DNA from 3 places in the Pseudomonas corni genome. Region 1 is predicted to be linked to each of the others. Evidence: predicted binding sites of a transcription regulator. Region 1 holds the regulator's gene; each other region holds the start of a gene.
What was found. The regulator sigma-54, encoded in region 1, starts transcription at its own class of promoters, with help from an activator protein. The targets are predictions, from matches to a motif close to ANTGGCATNNANNTTGCTNT.

Region 1 (7,497 bases):
GCATCGAACAAATCGCTACGCGAAAGGTTCGGCAGGTTCTGACCGTTGACCCAGACTTCGCCACTGCTGGGGCGCAGTTGTGCACCCATGAGCCGCAAGAGCGTGGTTTTACCACTGCCCGACGGTCCCATGATGCCGGTGACTTTGCCCCGGGGAATGCGGATGTCCACATTATTGAAGATGCTTCGCGCACCGCGTTTGAAGGACACGCCCTTCAATTCGACCGCGTAGGCGTTATCGGCACTCATCTAAACTCCTTGCGATACAGCCTGACTCTCAGATGCCGCGTCCTTGACGAACGACACACTGTCTGGAGGGCCGAACAAGCGGCGAACTATAGCACCGCTCATGCACGCGGCCCAAGAGTGATGCCTGCAACATTTAGAATGAAGACAAATATGGCGACCACGCAGGAAAATTCCTGCACAGATGAACACGTCAGTCGGGGCCATCGGCTTTCGTAAAGCAGCCTTCTATAAACAAGAGCGACAATGATGGGTGAGGGTTTTCAACATTGCCGCTATAATCGCCGCCTTTTCATCAGGCCTACTTTTTTCCGACATGAGCCAATCCAGCGACCTGATTCAATCGGCACAACGCACCATCCGCCTCGAAATTGAAGCTGTGGAAGGTTTGCTTGCGCACATCAATGCAGATTTTGTGAGCGCCTGCGAGATGATTCTGGCGAGCAAAGGGCGTGTAGTCGTGGTCGGCATGGGGAAGTCTGGTCATATCGCAAGAAAGATTGCCGCCACCCTTGCAAGCACGGGAACGCCCGCTTTTTTCGTCCACCCAGCCGAAGCCAGTCATGGCGACATGGGGATGATCACCTCCGCCGACATCATTCTGGCGCTGTCGAACTCCGGCACTACGGCTGAAATCGTCACGCTGCTGCCGCTGATCAAGCGCCTGGGCATCAAGATGATCAGCCTGACCGGCAATCCCGCTTCGACGCTGTCTAAAGCCGCCGAGGTCAACCTCAACGCTCATGTAGTACATGAGGCCTGCCCTCTGAATCTGGCCCCAACCTCGTCGACCACTGCCGCATTGGCCATGGGCGACGCGCTGGCTATTGCACTGCTTGATGCACGTGGCTTCACGGCCGAAGATTTTGCCTTCTCTCATCCTGGCGGCGCTTTGGGCCGACGTCTGTTGCTCAAGGTCGAGCATGTCATGCACACCGGCGAACAACTGCCGCTCGTCAGTCGTGGAACACCGCTGCGCGATTCGCTCATGGAAATGACGCGAAAAGGCTTGGGCATGACCGCTATCGTAGAGCCCGACGGAAGACTGGCCGGTATCTTCACCGACGGTGATTTGCGACGCACGCTGGACCGCACGATCGATATCCGCCAAGCGAGCATTGATGAAGTGATGACCGTACACGGCAAAACCGTACGCCCTGAAATGCTGGCGGCAGAGGCACTCAAAATCATGGAAGACCACAAGATCGGCGCACTGATCGTGGTCGACGAGAACGACCGCCCGGTGGGCGCGTTCAACCTTCAGGACCTGCTGCGCGCGGGAGTCATGTAATGAGCACTGACATGAACGATCTGATGCAACGCGGCAAGCACATCAAACTGGCGGTCTTTGACGTCGATGGCGTGCTCACTGATGGCCGTCTGTATTTCCTCGAAGACGGCAGCGAATTCAAGACTTTCAACACACTGGACGGCCAAGGCATCAAAATGCTGATTGCGTCTGGCGTCACTACTGCCATTATCAGCGGCCGCAAGACTCCGGTTGTCGAACGACGCGCCAAGAATCTGGGCATTGCTCACCTTTATCAGGGCCGCGAAGACAAGCTTGTGGTGCTTGACGAGCTTTTGGACCAACTGGGCCTAAGCTATGAGCAAGTAGCGTATCTGGGTGATGATCTCCCCGATTTACCTGTGATTCGCCGGGTAGGTTTGGGCATGGCCGTTGCCAGCGCCGCCAGTTTCGTTCGCCAGCATGCCCATGGGATTACCCAGGCCCGCGGCGGCGAAGGTGCAGCCCGTGAATTTTGTGAATTGATCCTGAGCGCGCAGGGCAACCTTGAAGCGGCTCATGCCGCCTACTTATAGAAGCTCACTATGTTCAGTAAAAAAATTCGTACCTTCCTGCTGTTCGGCGTACTCGCCGTGCTGCTGGCGGCTGCCGGCTACTGGAATATCAGCCCGGAAAGCTTCATGGACCAGCCCAAAAGTGCGGTCGATGAAAGCGCCATCGACTTCTACGCCATCAACGCCCACAGCGTTCAGTTCCTGCCGGACGGCGGTCTTCAGTACGAGATGACCGCAGACAAGGTTGAGCACGTGAAGGCAACCGACGTCACTTTGTTGACCACGCCGAACCTGGAGCTGTATCGAGGCTCCACCTTCCCGTGGCACGTCGAGAGCAAGACAGCCGAGGTGTCTCCCGGCGGCGATCATGTAGAACTGATCGATTCCGTGCGCATCAACCGAACAGACGAAAAAAGCCGTACGACCATCATTACCAGCAGCCGCATGACGGTATTCCCTCAGAAGCAATATGCGGAAACCAAGCAAGCCGTTAGAATCGACGGCTTGGGCGGTGTAACGACGGCCATCGGCATGAAAGCGTATTTGAAAGACAGCAGGATGGACCTGCTCTCCAACGTAAGAGGACAGTATGACGCTCGTTAAAACCCTTCCTTTATTGCTCGGCCTGGGCGCAGCACTGGGAAGCGCGAGCGCCTGGTCTTTGCCGACAGACCGCGATCAGCCCATCCACATTCAGTCCGATGATGCGCAGCTCGATGACAAACAAGGCGTCGCCACTTACAAGGGCAACGTGATCATCACTCAGGGCAGCATGAAGATCACGGGTAACACCGTGACCATCACTCGTAACGCACAGGGCGAAGTCGACGTGTTCACCTCCGTCGGCAATCTTGCGTATTACGAGCAAAAACCCTCGGTCGACAAGCCGATCGTGCAGGCCTACGGCGTGACCATTCAGTACTTCGCGGCTCAGGATCGTATTGTCCTGATCGACAAGGCGAAGGTTATCAACGACGGCAACACGTCCGAAGGCGAGAAAATCGTCTACGACACCGTGAAGCAGGTCGTGAACGCCGGTCGTGCTAATGGCACCAAGATCACTACGCCGCGCCCAAGAATCGACATGGTTATCCAGCCGAAAAAGAAATCCGACCAGCAGAAGGCCCAGTAAATGGCAACGCTGAAAGCTCAGCACCTGGCGAAAAGCTACAAAGGTCGCCAGGTCGTCCGTGACGTGAGCCTGTCCATCGAAAGCGGTCAGATCGTTGGCTTGCTGGGGCCCAACGGCGCTGGCAAGACCACCTGTTTTTACATGATCGTCGGCCTGGTTCAGGCCGAACAGGGACGCGTCCTGATCGATGATCAAGACGTCAGCCACCAGCCCATGCATGGCCGTGCGCGCGCAGGCATCGGTTATTTGCCTCAGGAAGCCTCGATTTTCCGCAAGCTGTCCGTTGCCGATAACATCATGGCCATCCTGGAGACGCGCAAAGAACTGGATCGTCCTGCTCGTCGCAAAGAACTGGAAAGCCTGTTGCAGGAATTTCACATCACGCACATCCGCGACAACCTCGGGATGAGCCTGTCCGGCGGCGAGCGCCGCCGCGTCGAGATCGCACGCGCCCTGGCGACTTCACCCAAGTTCATCCTGCTCGATGAGCCGTTTGCCGGTGTCGACCCGATCTCGGTTGGCGACATCAAGCAAATCATTTACCACCTCAAGGCCAAAGGTATCGGTGTGCTGATCACCGATCACAACGTCCGCGAAACGCTGGATATCTGCGAAACCGCCTATATCGTCAACGATGGACAGCTGATTGCCGAAGGCGACTCAGACACTATTCTGGCGAACCAGTTGGTGAAAGAGGTATACCTCGGCCACGAGTTCCGCCTGTAATTGCTGCGATGACGCTCGATTGGCAGATGACTGAGCTAGACACCTCAGCCACCGATCGAATTTTAATTGTCATCGCACTCTAGGCAAACACTCTGGTTTCAGGCATATAATTTGCTTAAGTTGGCGCCCTGGCGCCCTGTAGTGGATGGCGCGCATATGCGCCGGCGAACGAATAAGGTGTTTAGCCCCTGCCATGAAACCTTCGCTAGTCTTGAGAATGGGCCAGCAGCTGACGATGACACCGCAGCTGCAGCAGGCCATCCGCTTACTCCAATTGTCGACTCTGGATCTCCAACAGGAAATTCAGGAGGCGCTGGAGTCCAATCCTATGCTCGAACGCCAGGAAGAAGGCGACGACTTCGATAATGCCGACCCCATGGCAGACAGCGTCGAGCAAAAGCCAAATCCTGATGTACAGGAACCGACCTACCAGGAATCCGCCCCCACCGTCGACAACCTCGAAGACGGCGAATGGAGCGAGCGCATTCCTAACGAATTGCCCGTCGATACGGCCTGGGAAGACGTTTACCAGACCAGCGCCAGCAGCCTGCCGAGCAACGACGATGACGAGTGGGATTTCACCACGCGCACATCGGTAGGCGAGAGCCTGCAAAGCCATCTGCTGTGGCAACTCAATCTTGCGCCTATGTCGGACACTGACCGGCTGATCGCCGTGACGTTGATTGACTGCATCAACAACCAGGGTTATCTGGACGAATCGCTCGATGAACTGCTCGACGCTTTCGATCCGGAACTGGACATCGAGCTGGATGAAATCGAAGCCGTTCTGCACCGTATCCAGCAGTTCGAGCCCGCCGGCATCGGCGCCCGCAACCTCAGCGAATGTCTGTTGCTGCAACTACGCCAGCTGCCTGCCAAGACCAAGTGGTTGGCTGAAGCCCAGCGCCTGGTCAGCGATTACATCGATCTGTTGGGTAGTCGCGACTATGCCCAGCTGATGCGCCGAATGAAGATCAAGGAAGACGATCTTCGTCAGGTCATCGAGCTGGTGCAGAGCCTGAACCCGCGTCCTGGTTCACAGATTGAGTCCACGGAAGCCGAATACGTTGTGCCTGACGTGATCGTGCGCAAACACAACGAACGCTGGCTGGTTGAACTCAATCAGGAATCAGTGCCGCGACTGCGTGTTAATCCGCAGTACGCAGGGTTCGTGCGCCGGGCTGACACCAGCGCCGACAACACCTTCATGCGCAACCAGTTGCAAGAGGCCCGTTGGTTCATCAAGAGTCTGCAGAGCCGAAACGAGACGCTGATGAAGGTTGCCACGCAGATCGTGGAGCATCAGCGCGGCTTCCTCGAATACGGTGATGAAGCGATGAAGCCGTTGGTGCTGCACGACATCGCTGAAGCGGTCGGCATGCACGAATCGACGATTTCCCGGGTTACCACGCAAAAGTTCATGCACACGCCGCGCGGTATTTACGAGCTGAAATACTTCTTTTCCAGCCACGTCAGTACTTCTGAAGGCGGCGAATGTTCGTCCACGGCCATTCGCGCAATCATCAAAAAACTGGTTGCGGCCGAAAATCAGAAAAAGCCATTGAGTGACAGTAAGATCGCTGGTTTACTGGAGGCACAAGGCATTCAAGTGGCACGTCGCACAGTCGCCAAGTACCGCGAGTCTCTAGGGATAGCGCCTTCCAGCGAGCGCAAGCGACTGATGTAGAGGTCACATGCCACAGCGTTCCAGTGGCAGGCAACCAAGCCTGCCTCTTTTATGCACTGGCAACGAAGGAGAAGCTGTATGCAAGTCAACATCAGTGGACACCAACTGGAAGTGACCAAGCCCCTGCGTGAATACATCGAGCTCAAACTCAAGAAGCTCGAAGGGCACTTTGACAAGATTACCAATGTGCAGGTGACGATGGCCGTCGAGAAGCTTAAACAGAAGATCGAGGCCACCCTGCATATCCCTGGTGGAGAGGTGGTTGCCAATGCGGAGCATGACGATATGTACGCTGCAATCGACCTACTCACTGACAAGCTCGACAGACAATTGCTCAAGCATAAGGAAAAGCAGCAAAGCATCCTCAAAGGTGCGGCCGCTCGCTGACACTCCCTACCCATGATCCGACTTGAAAATATCCTGACCCCTGGCCGTTCCCTCGTGAACGTGCCAGGCGGCAGTAAAAAAGCTGTACTCGAAGCGATTGCCAAAGTTATTGGGCAGCAGGTGCCCGACCTTGACCAGCAAACCGTCTACGAGAGTCTGATAGCCCGCGAAAAACTGGGCTCCACCGGTTTCGGCAATGGCATCGCCATTCCGCATTGCCGGCTCAAGGGCTGCATCAGCCCGATCAGCGCCCTGCTCCACCTCAGCCATCCCGTAGATTTCGACGCCATTGACGGCGCGCCGGTAGACTTGCTGTTCGTTCTGCTGGTCCCGGAAGCGGCTACCGATGCGCACCTCGAACTGCTGCGCCAGATTGCCAGTATGCTCGACCGCAAAGAAGTGCGAGAACGGCTTCGTGCAGCCCCAAGCGGCGAAGCGCTCTATCAAGTGGTACTCGACGAGCAAACCGGGCACTAACATGCGCATGATCATCGTCAGCGGCCGCTCCGGCTCAGGCAAGAGTACGGCCCTCGATGTGCTGGAAGATAGCGGCTTTTACTGCGTTGACAACCTGCCCGCAGGCCTGCTGCCTGAACTGGCAGAACGTGCGTTGATCAACAGCGAACTGGCCGAACCACTGCTTGCAGTGTCCATCGATGCCCGTAACCTGCCCAGCCACCTCACGCGCTTTCCAAGGATGCTCGAAGAGGTACGCTCGCGACACATCCAGTGCGATGTGCTGTTTCTCGATGCCGACGAGCCGACCTTGCTCAAGCGCTTTTCTGAAACCCGTCGTCGTCACCCGCTCAGCAACGCCACGCGCTCATTGGCCGAAGCCATACGCGACGAGAAAACCCTGCTCGGGCCGATCATCGACCTGGCCGACCTGACCATCGACACCACTAACCTGAATCTGTACCAACTGCGCGACGCTCTTAAATTGCGGTTGCTGAACAAACCTGAGCCGGGTACGGCGTTTCTGGTTGAGTCGTTCGGTTTCAAGCGTGGTATGCCGGTGGACGCAGATTTGGTGTTCGACGTGCGTTGCCTGCCCAATCCCTACTGGAAACCCGAGCTACGGGAACAGTCCGGGCTCGATCAACCGGTAGCCGATTACCTCGCCGCTCAGCCGGACGTCGAAGAAATGTTTCAGGACATCTTCACCTATCTCAACAAGTGGCTGCCGCGATTCGCGGCCAGCAACCGCGCTTACGTCACTATTGCCATTGGCTGCACTGGCGGGCATCACCGTTCTGTCTACCTGACCGAGCGACTGGGCCAGGTCCTGCAGCAATCGCTCAAGAATGTTCAGGTCCGCCACCGCGACCTAAGCTGAAAGGATCCCCTTCGCGATGCCCGCTCTCCAGATCACCATCATCAACAAGTTAGGCTTGCACGCCCGCGCTGCCGCTAAATTCGTCGGCGTAGCGGGTAAGTATTCCTGCCAGATCCGCGTGGGCCGCGCCCCTGACAGCATGATTGACGGCAAAAGCATCATGGCGGTCATGATGCTGGCG
Region 2 (7,497 bases), on a different contig from region 1:
AGGTGCGCTGCAATTTGTCGGCTGTGCGGATGTAGAACATCAGCACGCGGTCGATGTAGCGAATCAGGGTTTCGTCGTCCAGATCGGTGGCGAACAGTTCGGCGTGGCGCGGACGCATGCCGCCGTTGCCGCACACATAGAGATTCCAGCCGTTCTCGGTGGCGATCACGCCGATGTCTTTGCTCTGAGCTTCGGCGCATTCGCGGGTGCAACCGGAGACCGCGAATTTGAGTTTGTGCGGCGAGCGCAGGCCCTTGTAACGGTCCTCGATGCTCAGCGCCATTTGCACGCTGTCTTGCACGCCGTAACGGCACCAGGTGCTGCCGACACAGGATTTCACCGTGCGCGTCGATTTGCCATACGCGTGACCGGTCTCGAACCCGGCCGCAATCAGCTCGCTCCAGATGTCCGGCAGTTCATGCAACTGTGCGCCGAACAGATCGATGCGCTGGCCGCCGGTGATCTTGGTGTACAGGTCGTACTTCTTCGCAACCGCGCCAATGGCGATCAGGCCGTCGGGGGTGATTTCCCCGGCAGGAATACGCGGCACCACTGAATAGGTGCCGTTCTTCTGCATGTTGGCCATGAACGTGTCGTTGGTGTCCTGCAATGGCACCAGCTTTGAGTCCATGATTGGCCGGTTCCAGCACGAGGCGAGGATCGAGCCAATCGCCGGTTTGCAGATGTCACAGCCGACGTGGCCTTTGCCGTGACGGGCGAGCATGTCGTCGAAGGTTTCGATGCCTTCCACGCGCACCATCGCGTACAGCTCTTGGCGGGTGAAGGCGAAGTGCTCGCACAAACTCTTATCGACCGCCACGCCGCGGGCGATCAGCTCATGCTCGAAGACCTGCTTGAGCAGCCCCGCGCAACCGCCGCAGCCGGTGCAGGCTTTGGTCTGTGCTTTCAGCCCGCCAAGGTCGGTGCAGCCGCCATCAATGGCCGAACAAATCGCTCCTTTGCTGACGTTGTGGCACGAGCAAATCGTTGCAGTGTCAGGCAAGGCGTCAGCGCCCAGAGTCGGCGCACCTTCGCTCTGGGGCATGATCAGGCTCGACGGATCGGCGGGCAGCTTGATGCCGTTTTGCGCGTATTGCAGCAGGGTGTCGTAGTAGCTGTTGTCGCCGACCAAAACGGCGCCGAGCACCTGTTTGCCGTCGGCCGACACCACCAGTCGGCGGTAGCTGCCGTTGGCTTCGTCGATGAAGCGGTAACTGCGCGCACCGGTCAGTGCGCCATGGGCATCGCCGATGGAGCCGACATCAACGCCCAGCAGTTTGAGTTTGGTCGACATGTCGGCGCCGAAGAACGGCTCGGCGTCCAGATCGCACAATTGCGCCGCGACGTTACGCGCCATCTGATAGCCCGGGGCAACCAGGCCGAAGACGCTACCGTTCCAGGCCGCGCATTCGCCTATCGCGAAGATGTCGGCGTCGCTGGTGCGGCAATGCTCGTCAATCGCGATGCCGCCCCGTGGGCCCAGTTCCAGTTCGCATTGGCGGGCGAGGGCGTCTTGCGGGCGAATGCCGGCGGAGAACACCACCAGGTCGGTTTCGAGAAATTCGTCACCGGCAAAATTCATCCGGTAGCGGTATTCCTCGCCCGGGGTGATCGACTGGGTTGCGCGGGATAAATGCACGCCGACGCCCAACGCTTCGATCCGCGCCTTCAACGCCGCGCCGCCGAAATCATCCAGTTGCACTGGCATCAGCCGCGGGGCGAACTCCACTACGTGCGCCTCCAGCCCCAAAGACTTCAGCGCGTTAGCCGCTTCCAGTCCGAGCAGGCCGCCGCCGACTACCACGCCACGTTGGGCGTTTTTGGCTGCGGCGCGAATGGTGTCCAGATCGTCCAGGGTTCGATAGACCAGACGCGAATCTCCGGCCGCGCCTTCGATCGGTGGCACGAAGGGATAAGAACCAGTCGCCAGCACCAGCTTATCGAACGGGAAACAGCCGTTGGCGGTGATGACTTCACGCCGAACCCGGTCAATTTCCAGCACCGGCACGCCCAGATGCAGCGTCAGCCCGCTCTGTTGATACAGCTCGGCATCGCACATGGCCAGGGACTCGGCGTCCCGACCGCCGAAGTATTCAGACAGATGCACGCGGTCGTAAGCGCGCTGGCGCTCTTCGCCGAACACATGAATGCGATAGCGATCCAACGCGCCGTCGGCGATCAATTGCGCGACGCACTGGTGGCCGACCATGCCGTTACCGATGACGATCAGAGTGGGCACATCTTCAAGAGGGGCGACTGTGGTGTTCATAGCAAGTCCCGGCCAAAGCCAATTCAGGTTTTCTGGAAGCAAAAAAAAGGCGCCCGGAACCTTTCGGTTCCAGGCGCCTTTGCCTGTTCTTTGTTGGTTGCTACCCGACCACAGTGTGGGTGCAACCTGCTTAGCCCGATGCCTGCAAGGGCTGGCGATCGTCATTGACCGTCAGGGCCGCCAACCGCGCATTCAGGCTGGACTTGATTGGGATCAAAGCAAGGGCTGTGCCAGTGGGTGGTTGGGTGCCTGGTGCGGGAGTGGCGTCGGGTATTTCTGCCCGGTAAATGCAGGCTCAGAGGCGGGTGGGCACGCACGAAACAACGCTGATTTGCAAATGAACAAACAGCTCACGACCCGATAAGAAAGGCGCGAAAAAAGTGCGTGAATGGTCAGGTGCGCTTCATTGTGATGCCAAACGTTCAGTTATCGAACCTCGAAATGTCACGGGTACATTTTTGCTTCTGCCGCAGGCGTAGGAGCGTGGCTTGTCCCGCGATGGGCGAAGAATTCGCCCCGACTCCAGCCATCGAGATCTTCCTGATACACCGCGTTTAACAGGTTACTGCCGGTTCCCGGCAGATCGCGGGACAAGCCACGCTCCTACGAGCTCCGCCCCGAATCAAGGGCGGCGATATCAGCGATAGACAGCTTTCAGCCGCCCCTCTGGCCCATCCCTTGCAATGACCCAACCATAGGTGATCAACGCCGATCGCCATCTTCACGACAAAGGCGCCGTGTGCTCCCCGTTTCAGACGGAGGGGACAGGGCGTCTTTTTTTTTGGTTTCGGGAAATGGATATGGCGAGTCGAAGCGTTTCAAGCGTGTGTCCTTATTGCGGTGTCGGCTGCGGGATCGTCATGCAGGTCGAAAATAACCGGGTCATCAAAGTGACCGGCGACAAGACGCATCCGACCAACTACGGGCGTCTGTGTACCAAGGGCAGCACCTGCGCCCAGCCGCTGACAGAGTCCGGACGCATGGACTCGGCCTACCTGCGCGATGTGCGCAACCAAGAGCCGGTGCGCGCCGACATCGACTTCGCCATCAGCGAAACCGCCCGCCGCTTGCGTGCAATCATCGACACCCACGGCCCTGATGCGCTGGCCTTTTATGTGTCCGGCCAAATGTCACTGGAAGCGCAGTATCTGGCCAGCAAGCTCGCGAAGGGGTTTGTGCGCACCGCCCACATCGAATCCAACTCGCGGCTGTGCATGGCCAGCGCCGGCAGCGGCTACAAATTGTCGCTGGGGGCAGACGGCCCGCCAGGCTCCTACGAAGATTTCGACAAGGCCGATGTGTTCTTCGTCATCGGCGCGAACATGGCCGACTGTCATCCGATTCTGTTCCTGCGGATGATGGATCGGGTCAAGGCCGGCGCGCAGTTGATCGTCGTCGACCCACGGCGCAACACCACGGCCGACAAGGCCAGTCTGTTCATGCAGATCAAGCCTGGCACCGATCTGGCGCTGCTCAACGGCCTGCTTTATTTACTGATGGAAAACGGCCACACCGATCCTGCGTTCATCGCCTCGTTTACCGAAGGCTGGGAGGTGATGCCAGGGTTTCTGGCGGATTACACGCCGGACAAGGTTGCGCACATTACCGGCATTCCTGAGCAGGACATTCGCCAGGCCGCGTTGATGATTGGCCAGGCCCGTGACTGGATGAGCTGCTGGACCATGGGCCTGAACCAGAGCACCCACGGCACCTGGAACACCAACGCGCTGTGCAATCTGCATTTGGCAACCGGGGCCATTTGCCGCCCCGGCAGCGGACCGTTCTCACTCACTGGCCAGCCTAATGCAATGGGCGGCAGGGAAATGGGCTACATGGGCCCAGGACTTCCCGGACAGCGTTCTGCGCTGGTGGCAGAAGATCGGCAGTTTATAGAAGACATGTGGGGCATCCCGGGCGGCACCTTGCGCACCGAATCCGGCAGCGGCACGGTGGCGATGTTCGAACAGATGCGCGACGGAGACATCAAAGCCTGCTGGATTATCTGCACCAATCCGGTGGCATCGGTGCCCAATCGCCAGACCGTGATCGAAGGCCTGCGCGCGGCAGAACTGGTCATCACCCAGGACGCCTTTCTCGACACCGAAACCAACCGCTACGCCGACATCCTCCTGCCCGGCGCGCTGTGGGCCGAGGCCGATGGGGTGATGATCAACTCCGAACGCAACCTGACGCTCACGCAAAAAGCCGTGGACGCACCCGGTGACAGCCTGCCGGACTGGCAGATCATCGCGCGGGTGGCCTGTGAAATGGGTTATGCCGAGGCATTCAATTACGCATCGGCAGCCGAGGTGTTCGAGGAGATCAAGCGCGCCTGGAACCCCAAGACCGGCTACGACATTCGCGGCGCGAGCCATGCGCGGCTTCGCCGGACGCCCCTGCAATGGCCTGTCGCGGCTGAAGACGCAAGGGACCGCAATCCGATTCGCTACTTAAATGACGGTATCAGCCAGACGTTGACTGCCGAGCTTGATGGCAGCCGTCCCGCTGTGGTGTTCCCGACGGCCAGCGGCAAAGCGGTGTTCCTGCCGCGTCCGCACATGCCGCCAGCGGAAATGCCCAGTGAAGACTTTCCCTTCGTGCTCAACACCGGACGCCTACAGCACCAATGGCATACGCTGACGAAAACCGGGAAAGTGCCGACGCTGAACAAGCTCAACCCCAACCCGTTCATCGAGCTGCACCCCGAAGACGCCGCGCTGTTCGGCATCAAGGACAAGGACGCCGTTGAAGTGCGCTCGGTGCGTGGCCGTGCGGTGCTGCCTGCGGTGGTCACGGATCGGGTGCGCCCTGGCAACTGCTTTGCTCCGTTTCACTGGAACGATGTGTTTGGTGAGAATCTGGCGATCAACGCTGTCACCAGCGACGCGGTGGACCCGATCTCGTTTCAGCCCGAGTTCAAGTTCTGCGCCGTAGCGTTGCAGCGGGTCGATTTGATCGCTCATCGTTTTTTTGAGACCGCACCGGCTGCCGAAGTCGCTTGCGAGCCACATGACAAACCGGCACTGACCTTGCTCTGGGCCTCGCAAACCGGCAACGCTGAGTCTCTGGCCGAACGGTTCGGCGGCCGTTTGCGTAGCGCTGGCATCGCCATCGACGTGCGCGCGATGGACAGCTTTCCGGCATCGAAACTGGCCGAAATCGACAATCTGGCGCTGATCAGCAGCACCTTCGGCGACGGCGAATCCCCCGACAACGGTCAGGGATTCTGGCAATCGCTGAGCCAACACGATGCCCGGCTCGAACGCCTGCGCTACGCGGTACTGGCGCTGGGCGATCCGAGTTATGACAGCTTTTGTCAGCACGGCAAAAATCTAGATCAGCGCCTGGAAAGCCTCGGCGCCTTGGCTCTGCTGCCTCGCGTCGATTGCGATCCGGAATTCGATGTGCCAGCCGATGCCTGGTTCAAGGCGCTGCAAAAGGCGCTGTCCCTTGAGGTGCCTGAGTTGCCTGCGGCTGAAAGCGCCTCGGTGGTGACGCTGCACACCCGTTCGCTTCCTTTGTCATCCGGCCTGTCGATCAATCGGCGCCTTAACGCTGCGGGCGCGCAGAAGGACACTCGCCAGTTTGCGCTGGCGCTGGGTGATTCGGGCTTTCACTACGAGGCGGGCGATGCCCTCGGCGTTTGGCCGCGCAACTGTCCGGAACTGGTCAACGAATTGCTCGACCTGACGGGCCTTGATGCCGAGCGCCCGGTGACGATTGAAAAGTACGGCGATGTACCCCTGCGCGAGGCATTGGCCGGGCATTTCGAGATCGCCAAACCGCACTTCGATACGTTGCAGTTCATTGCCGAACGCAGTCGCAACCCCGAGCTGAAAGTGCTGCTGGGCGATGCTTATAAAAGTGAGCTGAAAGACTGGTTGTGGGGGCGGCAATTGGCGGACGTGCTTCAGGCATTTCCAATGCGGTGCAGTGCGGAAGAACTGCTGGGTTCGCTCAAACCCTTGCAGCCGCGTTCGTACTCCATCGCTTCGAGTTCCAAGGCGCATCCTGATGAGGTGCATTTGACGGTTTCTGCGGTGCGTTATGGCAAGCGCAAAGGCGTGTCGTCGACGTTTCTTGCTGACCGCGCGGAGCAGTGCGAGGTGCCGATTTTCCTCCAGCCGTCCAAACACTTTCGAGTGCCGGGCGATGGCGACGTGCCGATGATCATGATCGGCCCGGGTACTGGCGTGGCGCCGTTTCGCGGGTTTTTGCAAGAGCGCAGAGCGCGGGGCGATGGCGGCAAGAACTGGCTGTTTTTCGGCGAGCAGCACGCGGCCAGTGATTTTTATTATCGCGACGAGCTGGAAGGTATGCAGCACGACGGGCTGCTGACGAACCTGAGCCTGGCGTTTTCCCGTGATCAAGGCGAGAAGATTTATGTGCAGCATCGGATTCAGCAGCAAGGGGCTGAACTTTGGCGCTGGTTGCAGGAAGGCGCGCAAGTGTATGTCTGCGGCGATGCAGCGCACATGGCCAAGGATGTGGACTTGGCCCTGCGCCACGTCATCGCCCAGCACGGCGGATTGGGCGAGGAGGGTGCGGCAGAGCACCTGCGCTACCTGACCGAGCAGAAGCGCTATCTGCGGGACGTTTACTGATATCGGCTCTTGCTGAGGGCTCGTCTGCGGCGGCTTTGTTTTAGCCGCAAACGATGTGGCGAATGTACCGACCCCTACGCGGACAAGTCCGCTCCCACGGGTTTTGTGTATGGCGCAGGTCGTTGCCGCCACCATAAATCCCTGTAGGAGCGCGCTTGCCCGCGATAATTTTTTTCAGCCGCAAAAGATGCAGCGAATGTACCGACCTATATCGCGGACAGGTCCGCTCCCACGGGTTTTGTGTACGGCGCAGGTCGTTGCCGTCGCCAAAGATCGCTCCCACGGGTTTTGTGTATGGCGCAAGTATTGCGCCACCATGGATCCCTGTAGGAGCGAACTTGTTCGCGAAGCGGCATCAGCTCATCACGCCGATCCCCCGAATGCGATGCGTCAAAAGGGAGACCGGGTTCAATGAACCTTGCACGCAGCGGCGATCGCTTTGCCCAGGGATTCGGTGTTGCCCTTGCCTCCGATGTCGGCGGTCAGCGGTGCGTTTTCCGGCCCCATCGCCAGCACGGTTTCGATAGCGGTCAACACTGCGGCGCCTGCTTCAGGATGCCCCAGGTGCTCCAGCATCATCGCGCCGCACCAGATCTGCCCGATGGGGTTGGCGATGCCTTTGCC
Region 3 (7,497 bases), on a different contig from region 1:
GGATGAGGGCAAGAAGCCGGAAGAGGAATTCCTGATGATGATTTCCGACATTGAAATGCCGGAAATGGACGGCTATACCCTGACTGCAGAGATCCGCAACGATCCGCGCATGCAAAAGCTGCACATCGTCCTGCATACCTCGTTGTCGGGTGTCTTCAACCAGGCGATGGTCAAGAAAGTAGGCGCTGACGATTTCCTGGCCAAGTTCCGGCCGGATGATCTGGCGGCTCGCGTGGTAGATCGTATCAAGGCAGCAGACATCAGCTAAACAAACCAGGGGCGTCGTCCCTGGTCGTTCACGAAATTTGAGAGGCGGCATGTCTACAGGTAATTTGGATTTTGAACAGTTCCGGGTCTTCCTGGAAAAAGCCTGTGGCATTTTGCTGGGTGAAAATAAGCAATATCTGGTTTCCAGCCGCCTCAACAAGCTGATGGAGCAGCAGGGCTTCAAGTCGTTGGGTGAGTTGATTGCGCGTATCCAGTCCCAGCCGCGCAGCGGTTTGCGCGAGCAGGTGGTGGACGCCATGACCACCAACGAAACCTTGTGGTTTCGCGATACCTACCCCTTTGAAGTGCTCAAGAACAAGGTCTTGCCCGAACAACTAAAAGCCAGCCCGGGCCTGCGTCCGCGTATCTGGTCGGCGGCCTGTTCGTCGGGGCAGGAACCGTTTTCGCTGTCGATGTCGATCGATGAGTTCGAGCGCAGTAACCCTGGTCAGCTCAAGGGCGGCGCGCAGATCATCGCCACCGATCTGTCGGGCAGCATGCTCAATACCTGCAAGACCGGTGAGTACGACAGTCTGGCGATTGGCCGAGGTTTGTCGCCGGAGCGGTTGCAGCGGTACTTCGATCAGAAGACGCCGGGTCGCTGGACGATCAAGACGCCGATCAAAAGCCGGGTGGAGTTTCGCTCGTTTAATCTGCTGGACAGTTATGCGGTGATGGGCAAGTTCGATATCGTGTTTTGTCGCAACGTGTTGATCTATTTTTCGGCCGAGGTGAAGAAGGACATTCTGCTGCGGATTCACAGTACGTTGAAGCCGGGGGGGTATCTGTTTTTGGGTGCTTCGGAGGCGTTGAACGGTTTGCCGGATCACTATCAGATGGTGCAGTGCAGTCCGGGGATTATTTATCAGGCCAAGTGATGGTCTGGTATTGGGATTGAAAAGAAGACCTCGCTTTGGCGAGGTTTTTTTATGGATGGATTCACGCGGTGCCTGTAGGAGCCATCGGAGGTTACGACAGTTGCGATGCGGTGGGTCTGACATGCTTCGGATTGGGATCGTGTGAATATCCGTTATCGGAGGTGAGGCTTACACCGGTTCCGCCCTTACGGCGGGTCACTTTCGAAAAGCCGGAAGCCGGCCCAGGCGAAAGTAACCAAAGCGCTCTTGCTCCCGGTTTGGCCCGACTTCGTCGGGTTCCCTCACTCCGGCGACGCTCCGTGGGCACGCCGCCATCGGCCATCCATGGCCGGGGGCGGCTAGCGCGGCATCCATGCCGCGCTGCCCACTGCGCGTCGCCTGCGTTCGGCCTGCACCCAAGTCGCGTTTTGCGGTGTCTGGACTGGCGTGGATGAAGATCAAAAGCGAAGCGAAGCGCGCCTCGCGCTTGTCGCCCTTCGTTTTTCGTTTTTTTCTTCTGTCGTGCCGAGATTTTGTGAGCGCCACAAAGTGCGACTTTGGAAGGCCGAGCGCAGGCGTTGCGTAGGGGACAGCGCGGCATGGATGCCGCGCTAGCCGCCCCCGGCCATGGATGGCCGATGGCGGCGTGTCCCCGGAGCAATGCCGGAGCGAGGGAACCCGACGAAGGAGGGCCGGACACGGGAGCGAAAGCGCTTTGGTTACTTTCGCGCTTTTCGAAAGTGACGCGCCGTAAGGGCGCAACCGATATAAGCAGCAACCGAGATAACGGATATACACACAATCTGAACCGTGTCAGCTACACCGCATCGCAGCCTCGCGTTGCTCGTCAGCTCCTACACGGGACCTTGTCACCCGCCAGACGACTATCAAGCCCGTCAAGCGGCAAAAAAACGGCACCGCGCTTGCCGCTTTCATCCCTAACAGCGGAAATCCCTTGCCGCTTTTCTGGCATCAACGCATCCCACCCACTCTGGAGGCCCCGTAATACAGGCTTTTCCCTAGATGGCACGGCGCTTGCTATGACTCAATCAAGAAAATCTGGTCAACCGGTAAAGGTTTCCCGACATGAGCATCAGCTTCGAAAACGCACTGGGCATCCACGAGAAAGCGCTGAACTTCCGCGCTCAACGTGCAGAAGTGCTGGCCAACAACATCACCAACGCCGACACGCCGAACTACAAGGCGCGTGACCTGGACTTTTCCAAGGTCCTGGCGGCGGAAAACGACAAGGCCACCAAAGGCACGTTCGCGTTGAACATGACCAACAGCCATCACATCGAAGCTGAAGGCTTGAGCACCGACGAAGGTTCGCTGCTGTATCGCACGCCGTCCCAGCCTTCGCTGGACCAGAACACTGTCGATGCTCAGGTCGAGAACGCCAATTACGCCGAGAACGCCATTGGCTTTCAGGCCAGCTTCACATTGCTCAACAGCAAGTTCAAAGGGCTGGTAGCAGCCCTTCGCGGAGAGTAAGCCATGTCGCTCGCCAGTGTTTTCAACATCGCCGGTAGCGGCATGAGTGCCCAGAACACTCGCCTCAACACCGTCGCCAGTAACATCGCCAACGCCGAAACCGTTGCCTCAAGCATGGACGAGACGTATCGCGCCCGTCACCCGGTGTTTGCCACTGTGTTTCAGGGCCAGGAAGCGGGCGGCAGCGGATCGTTGTTCGAAGACCAGGGCCAGGCCGGTTCTGGCGTACAGGTCTCGGGCATCGTAGAAGACGCCTCCAACCTTGAAGCGCGCTACGAGCCCAACCATCCGGCTGCGGACAAAAACGGTTACGTGTACTACCCGAACGTCAACGTGGTGAACGAGATGGCGGACATGATCTCGGCCAGTCGTTCGTTCCAGACCAACGCGGAAATCATGAACACCGCCAAGACAATGATGCAGAAGGTCCTGACCCTGGGTCAGTGATAAGGGACGAATTCAATGACAACAGTTGATACCACTGCCACGAGCGCCTACCTCAAGTCGCTGCAGACGCCGGGTGCCACCACAGCAGGTGATTCGGCGACGGGCGCGAGCAGCCTGGGCAAGGACTCGTTCCTGAAATTGCTGGTCACCCAGATGCAGAACCAGAACCCGCTGGATCCACAGGACAACAGCGAGTTTGTGGCCCAGTTGGCACAGTTCAGCAGCCTGGAAACCATGCAGAACCTGAGCACCTCGGTCGATGCGATCGGCGGCATGTATCAGTCGTCGCAGGCCCTGCAGGCTTCGTCGCTGGTGGGCAGTTCGGTGATTGTCGATGTCGGCTCGACCACAGTCGACACCGCCAAGGGGCTGACCGGTACTGTTATCGTGCCGGGCGCTGCGACGATGAGTTCGGTCAAGATATCCGACGCGGACGGCAACATTGTTCGCACCATCGATATGGGCGAGCAAACCAAGGCCACCAATGCCAAGTTCACCTGGGACGGCGCAGATGAAAGCGGCAACGTATTGCCGTCCGGGACTTACAGCTTCAAGGCAGACGCCACCATCGATGGCACCAGCACATCGTTGGCGACGTACCTGCCAGCCACTGTTAACAGCGTCACCATGGGCACCGCCAGCACAGGCATGACCCTGAATCTGGCTGATGGCAGCAGTATCCTCATGGACAAAGTTAAACAAATCGGAATATAGAGCCGACTCGACGGCGCAGGAGTTTGAAACATGTCTTTCAATATCGGCCTTACAGGGCTCTATGCAGCGAATAAAAGTCTCGACGTTACCGGCAACAACATTGCCAACGTCGCGACAGTTGGTTTCAAATCTTCCCGTGCGGAGTTTGCAGACCAGTATTCGAATTCGATTCGCGGCACTTCCGGTTCAAGTAATGTCGGCAGTGGCGTAACGACGGCAGCGGTTACTCAACAGTTCACCCAAGGTGCCGTCACTACCGGAACAGGTCGCGACCTGGACCTGGCTATCAACGGCAACGGTTTCTTCATGATGAGCAATAACGGCGAGAAGCTATATACGCGCGCCGGTGCTTTTCATACCGATACTACGGGCAACATTGTCGACAACAGCGGTAATAACTTGCAGGGTTACAGCCTCGACGGTACTGGCAACCTTGCCACCGGCGTGCTGACCAATCTGCGTGTAGATACGGCCGACATGGCTGCCAAGGCCACCGGCACGGTGGGTATTGTCTCGAACCTGAACTCGACGTCGGCAGTCATTACCGCTGCATTCAACGCCGACGACGTGACGACCTACAACACACCGCTGCACACGCCGATCTATGACAGTCAAGGCAACCAGCACACCCTGGACCAGTACTTCACGAAGACGGGCACCAATACCTGGACCATGTATTCGATGATCGATGGCCGTGGCATTTCCGATCCGAGCGCTACGCCGGTTGTTCCAGATCAGACTCAGATCAGCTTCGACTCCTACGGCAAGCTGGTCACTACACCTGCACCCACCTCTACGGCTAACGTTGCAGTCAATGCTGATGGCACTTTCCAGATCAACAACTGGGTGCCGGCGACCAAGACTACGACGGGTACCACTACTACGTGGACGGCCAATGGCGCGGTCGGCAATACCGGCGGCATCAAGCTGGACATGCTGGCGACCACGCAAAACAACTCGGCGTCGGGCGCCATCAGCAAGACCCAGGACGGTAACTCGGTAGGGCAAATCAGCGCGATGAACGTTGATGCGTCCGGCCGCATGTTTGCGACCTACACCAATGGTCTGTCGCGCACCATTGGCCAGGTTGCACTGACCAGCTTCGCCAACACCCAGGGCCTTGCTCCTGCCGGCGGTACTGCATGGCGTGAAACCTATGCCTCGGGCATTCCTGTGACGGGTGCGCCGGAAACCGGCGTGCTGGGTAACATTACGGGCTCCGCGTTGGAAGAATCCAACGTCGACCTGACGGGCGAACTGGTCAACCTGATCAAAGCGCAAAGCAACTATCAGGCAAACGCTAAAACCATTTCGACTGAAAGCACGCTCTTGCAGACCACTATTCAGATGGTCAATTGACTCACGCTGCAGTCGAATGAAAGAAGCCCCTCTCGAAGGGGCTTTTTTTTGCCTGAAATTTGAATGATTTGAATACAGTGAGAACTTTGTTTCACTCAGAAATATATAGAGCCGTCCCACTCTATAACTAGAAAATTCCTACTTTCGATATTGCGAGAATAAAACTCGCGAATCACCGGTGCCGCCCATTGAGTAATGAGCAGCTGGTGAGTCCGCGGGAATAAATACGCCTATCAATGAAAGTGTCGTCATAGACGGCTCGGGAGTGTTCATGTCTTTCAATATTGCAGTGGCCGGTCTGAAGGCCGCTCATAAACGGCTTGAAGTGGCAGGCAACAATATATCCAACGTCGGGACAGCAGGGTTCAAATCCTCCCGAGCCGAATTCTCAGCCGTGTATGCCTCAACCCATCTGGGCGGAGGGACAGCAGCAGGCAGCGGGGTGCAGCTGGCCAATGTCTCCCAGGATTTCAGCGCCGGTGGAGTGCTCTCAAGCCAGGGTCGGCAGCTCGACATGCGCATCCAGGGCAAGGGGTTTTTCGTCATGAGCGACGACGGCGCCTTAAGTTACAGCCGCGCCGGAGCGTTTCAGAAAGATGCCGATGATTACGTCATCGACAATCACGGCAGCCGTTTGCAGGGTTATGGCGTTAATGCCAAGGGCGAAGTCATCAGCGGGGTGCGTACCGACCTCAGGATCGACACCGCCAACCTGTCGCCCAAAGCCACCAGTTCGGTCGGGCAGACCATTAATCTCGATTCATCGGCGCCATCGCTTGCGGCATTGCCGGTGTTCGATCCTGATGATGCGCGCACCTACACCCGCATGCGCACGCAGACCATTCAGGATGCCGGAGTGCCTGAAGTCAAGGAAGTCACCGGCACCGACAACCAGGGCAATGTCGTGGTTATCACGCCCGCCCAAGCGGCCATTGCGCCCCAAAACCATGAGCTGCGGCAATATTTTGTGCGCACGGAGGACAATCAGTGGACGTCTTACCTGCTGATCGATGGCGTCAATCCGCTGGACCCGTCTACACGATCGCCGTTGCAAATGGGCCTGACCAAATCCCCGTCCGGCAATGTGGTGTTGAGTACCGCCAACGCGGCCATCGACAAGGTGTCCGATACCGAACTTGCGCTGCACAACTGGAAGCCTGCACATAACGTCAACGGCAGTTGGAATGCCAGTGGCGCGGCCAATGCGGGGCCGATCAGTTTGCCGCTGGTGGACGGCGCCACGCCATTGCTCGATGAAGCCGATGCGCTGATGACGCGACCGGTTCCGACGTTCGACCGCACCGACACCACCACCTACAACAAGACCTTTCCCAGCAGTGTGTACGACAGTCTCGGTAACCGACACGATCTCGATCAGTACTTCGTCAAGGACGGCAACAACAGTTGGAAGCTGCATGTGCTGATCAATGGGCGCAATCCGGCGGACCCGTCGAGCACTGATCCGCTGACGGCAAGCATGGTGTTCGATTCCAACGGTGGCGTGCAGTCGCTGACAGGCGGGCAAGGGCTCGCTGCCGACAATGGGAAGCTCACGCTCGCGGGGTGGGTGCCTTCCAAGCTTGAAAGCGCACAAAAGGGAGGACGCTGGATCGCCAATGGCGCGGCGGGCAATGCTGACGGCATCACCATCGATCTCAGTAAGCTGACGCAGCACAAGGCCGAAACGGCGCGGGTCTCTCCACAGATCGACGGGCATGCGGCGGGTCATATCGTGGGTTTGATCATTGATGGCAAAGGCATCATGAGCGCCAGTTTCGACAACGGCCTGCATCGCAATATCGGCCAGGTCATGCTCGCGTCGTTCGCCAACGAGCAGGGTTTGCAACCTACCAGCAACACCCGCTGGCGCGAAACCCATGACTCCGGCGTCGCTGAATATGACGCAGCGGGTACGGGGTCGCTGGGGGCAGTGATTTCCGGCTCGCTGGAAGGCTCGAACGTGCAACTGACCGATGAGCTGGTAGAGCTCATCCAGGCGCAGACCGCTTACCAGGCCAACTCCAAAACCTTGTCTACCGAAGCGGAGTTGATGCAAACGCTCATCCGCGCAACGTGATTGTGCGTCATGAACTGTTTCGGCAGTAGGCAGGGCGATTTGCTTCTGCCGAAGGCATGAGAGTGCTTTCGGCGGAAGGTATGGCGATCTACTTCTGCCGAAGGCGTGGGAGCGGACCTGTCCGCGAATGCTTTTGCAGACGGTGAAGATGGGTCGCCTGTCCGGGCCTATTCGCGGACAGGTCCGCTCCCACGCTTTTGTGCATGACGCTGTAGGAGCGAATTCATTCGCGAGACGTTGGTGAGGGCGACGCATCTATGGCGTCAGGTAGATCTCTCGCGA

Region 2: nirB (nitrite reductase large subunit NirB) is a predicted target of sigma-54. The motif match lies at 2,485-2,504, and genes of this name have one in related genera.
Region 3: flgB (flagellar basal body rod protein FlgB) is a predicted target of sigma-54. The motif match lies at 2,147-2,166, and genes of this name have one in related genera.

What each region holds. Positions count from the first base shown of each region.
Region 1 is NZ_JBSKHW010000001.1:117,568-125,064, reverse strand. It holds gene ACWKV9_RS00495 (ATP-binding cassette domain-containing protein) at 1-248, opposite strand, end outside; gene ACWKV9_RS00490 (KpsF/GutQ family sugar-phosphate isomerase) at 562-1,536, shown strand; gene ACWKV9_RS00485 (KdsC family phosphatase) at 1,536-2,069, shown strand; gene lptC (LPS export ABC transporter periplasmic protein LptC) at 2,079-2,651, shown strand; gene lptA (lipopolysaccharide transport periplasmic protein LptA) at 2,638-3,180, shown strand; gene lptB (LPS export ABC transporter ATP-binding protein) at 3,181-3,906, shown strand; gene ACWKV9_RS00465 (RNA polymerase factor sigma-54) at 4,100-5,593, shown strand; gene hpf (ribosome hibernation-promoting factor, HPF/YfiA family) at 5,672-5,980, shown strand; gene ptsN (PTS IIA-like nitrogen regulatory protein PtsN) at 5,993-6,457, shown strand; gene rapZ (RNase adapter RapZ) at 6,459-7,316, shown strand; gene ACWKV9_RS00445 (HPr family phosphocarrier protein) at 7,333-7,497, shown strand, end outside.
Region 2 is NZ_JBSKHW010000017.1:38,407-45,903, forward strand. It holds gene nirB (nitrite reductase large subunit NirB) at 1-2,269, opposite strand, end outside; gene ACWKV9_RS22885 (hypothetical protein) at 2,714-2,863, opposite strand; gene ACWKV9_RS22890 (bifunctional nitrate reductase/sulfite reductase flavoprotein subunit alpha) at 3,070-6,873, shown strand; gene ACWKV9_RS22895 (tartrate dehydrogenase) at 7,282-7,497, opposite strand, start outside.
Region 3 is NZ_JBSKHW010000011.1:65,871-73,367, forward strand. It holds gene ACWKV9_RS17520 (chemotaxis protein CheV) at 1-268, shown strand, start outside; gene cheR (protein-glutamate O-methyltransferase CheR) at 318-1,145, shown strand; gene flgB (flagellar basal body rod protein FlgB) at 2,211-2,618, shown strand; gene flgC (flagellar basal body rod protein FlgC) at 2,622-3,065, shown strand; gene ACWKV9_RS17540 (flagellar hook assembly protein FlgD) at 3,081-3,779, shown strand; gene flgE (flagellar hook protein FlgE) at 3,810-5,138, shown strand; gene ACWKV9_RS17550 (flagellar hook protein FlgE) at 5,410-7,215, shown strand.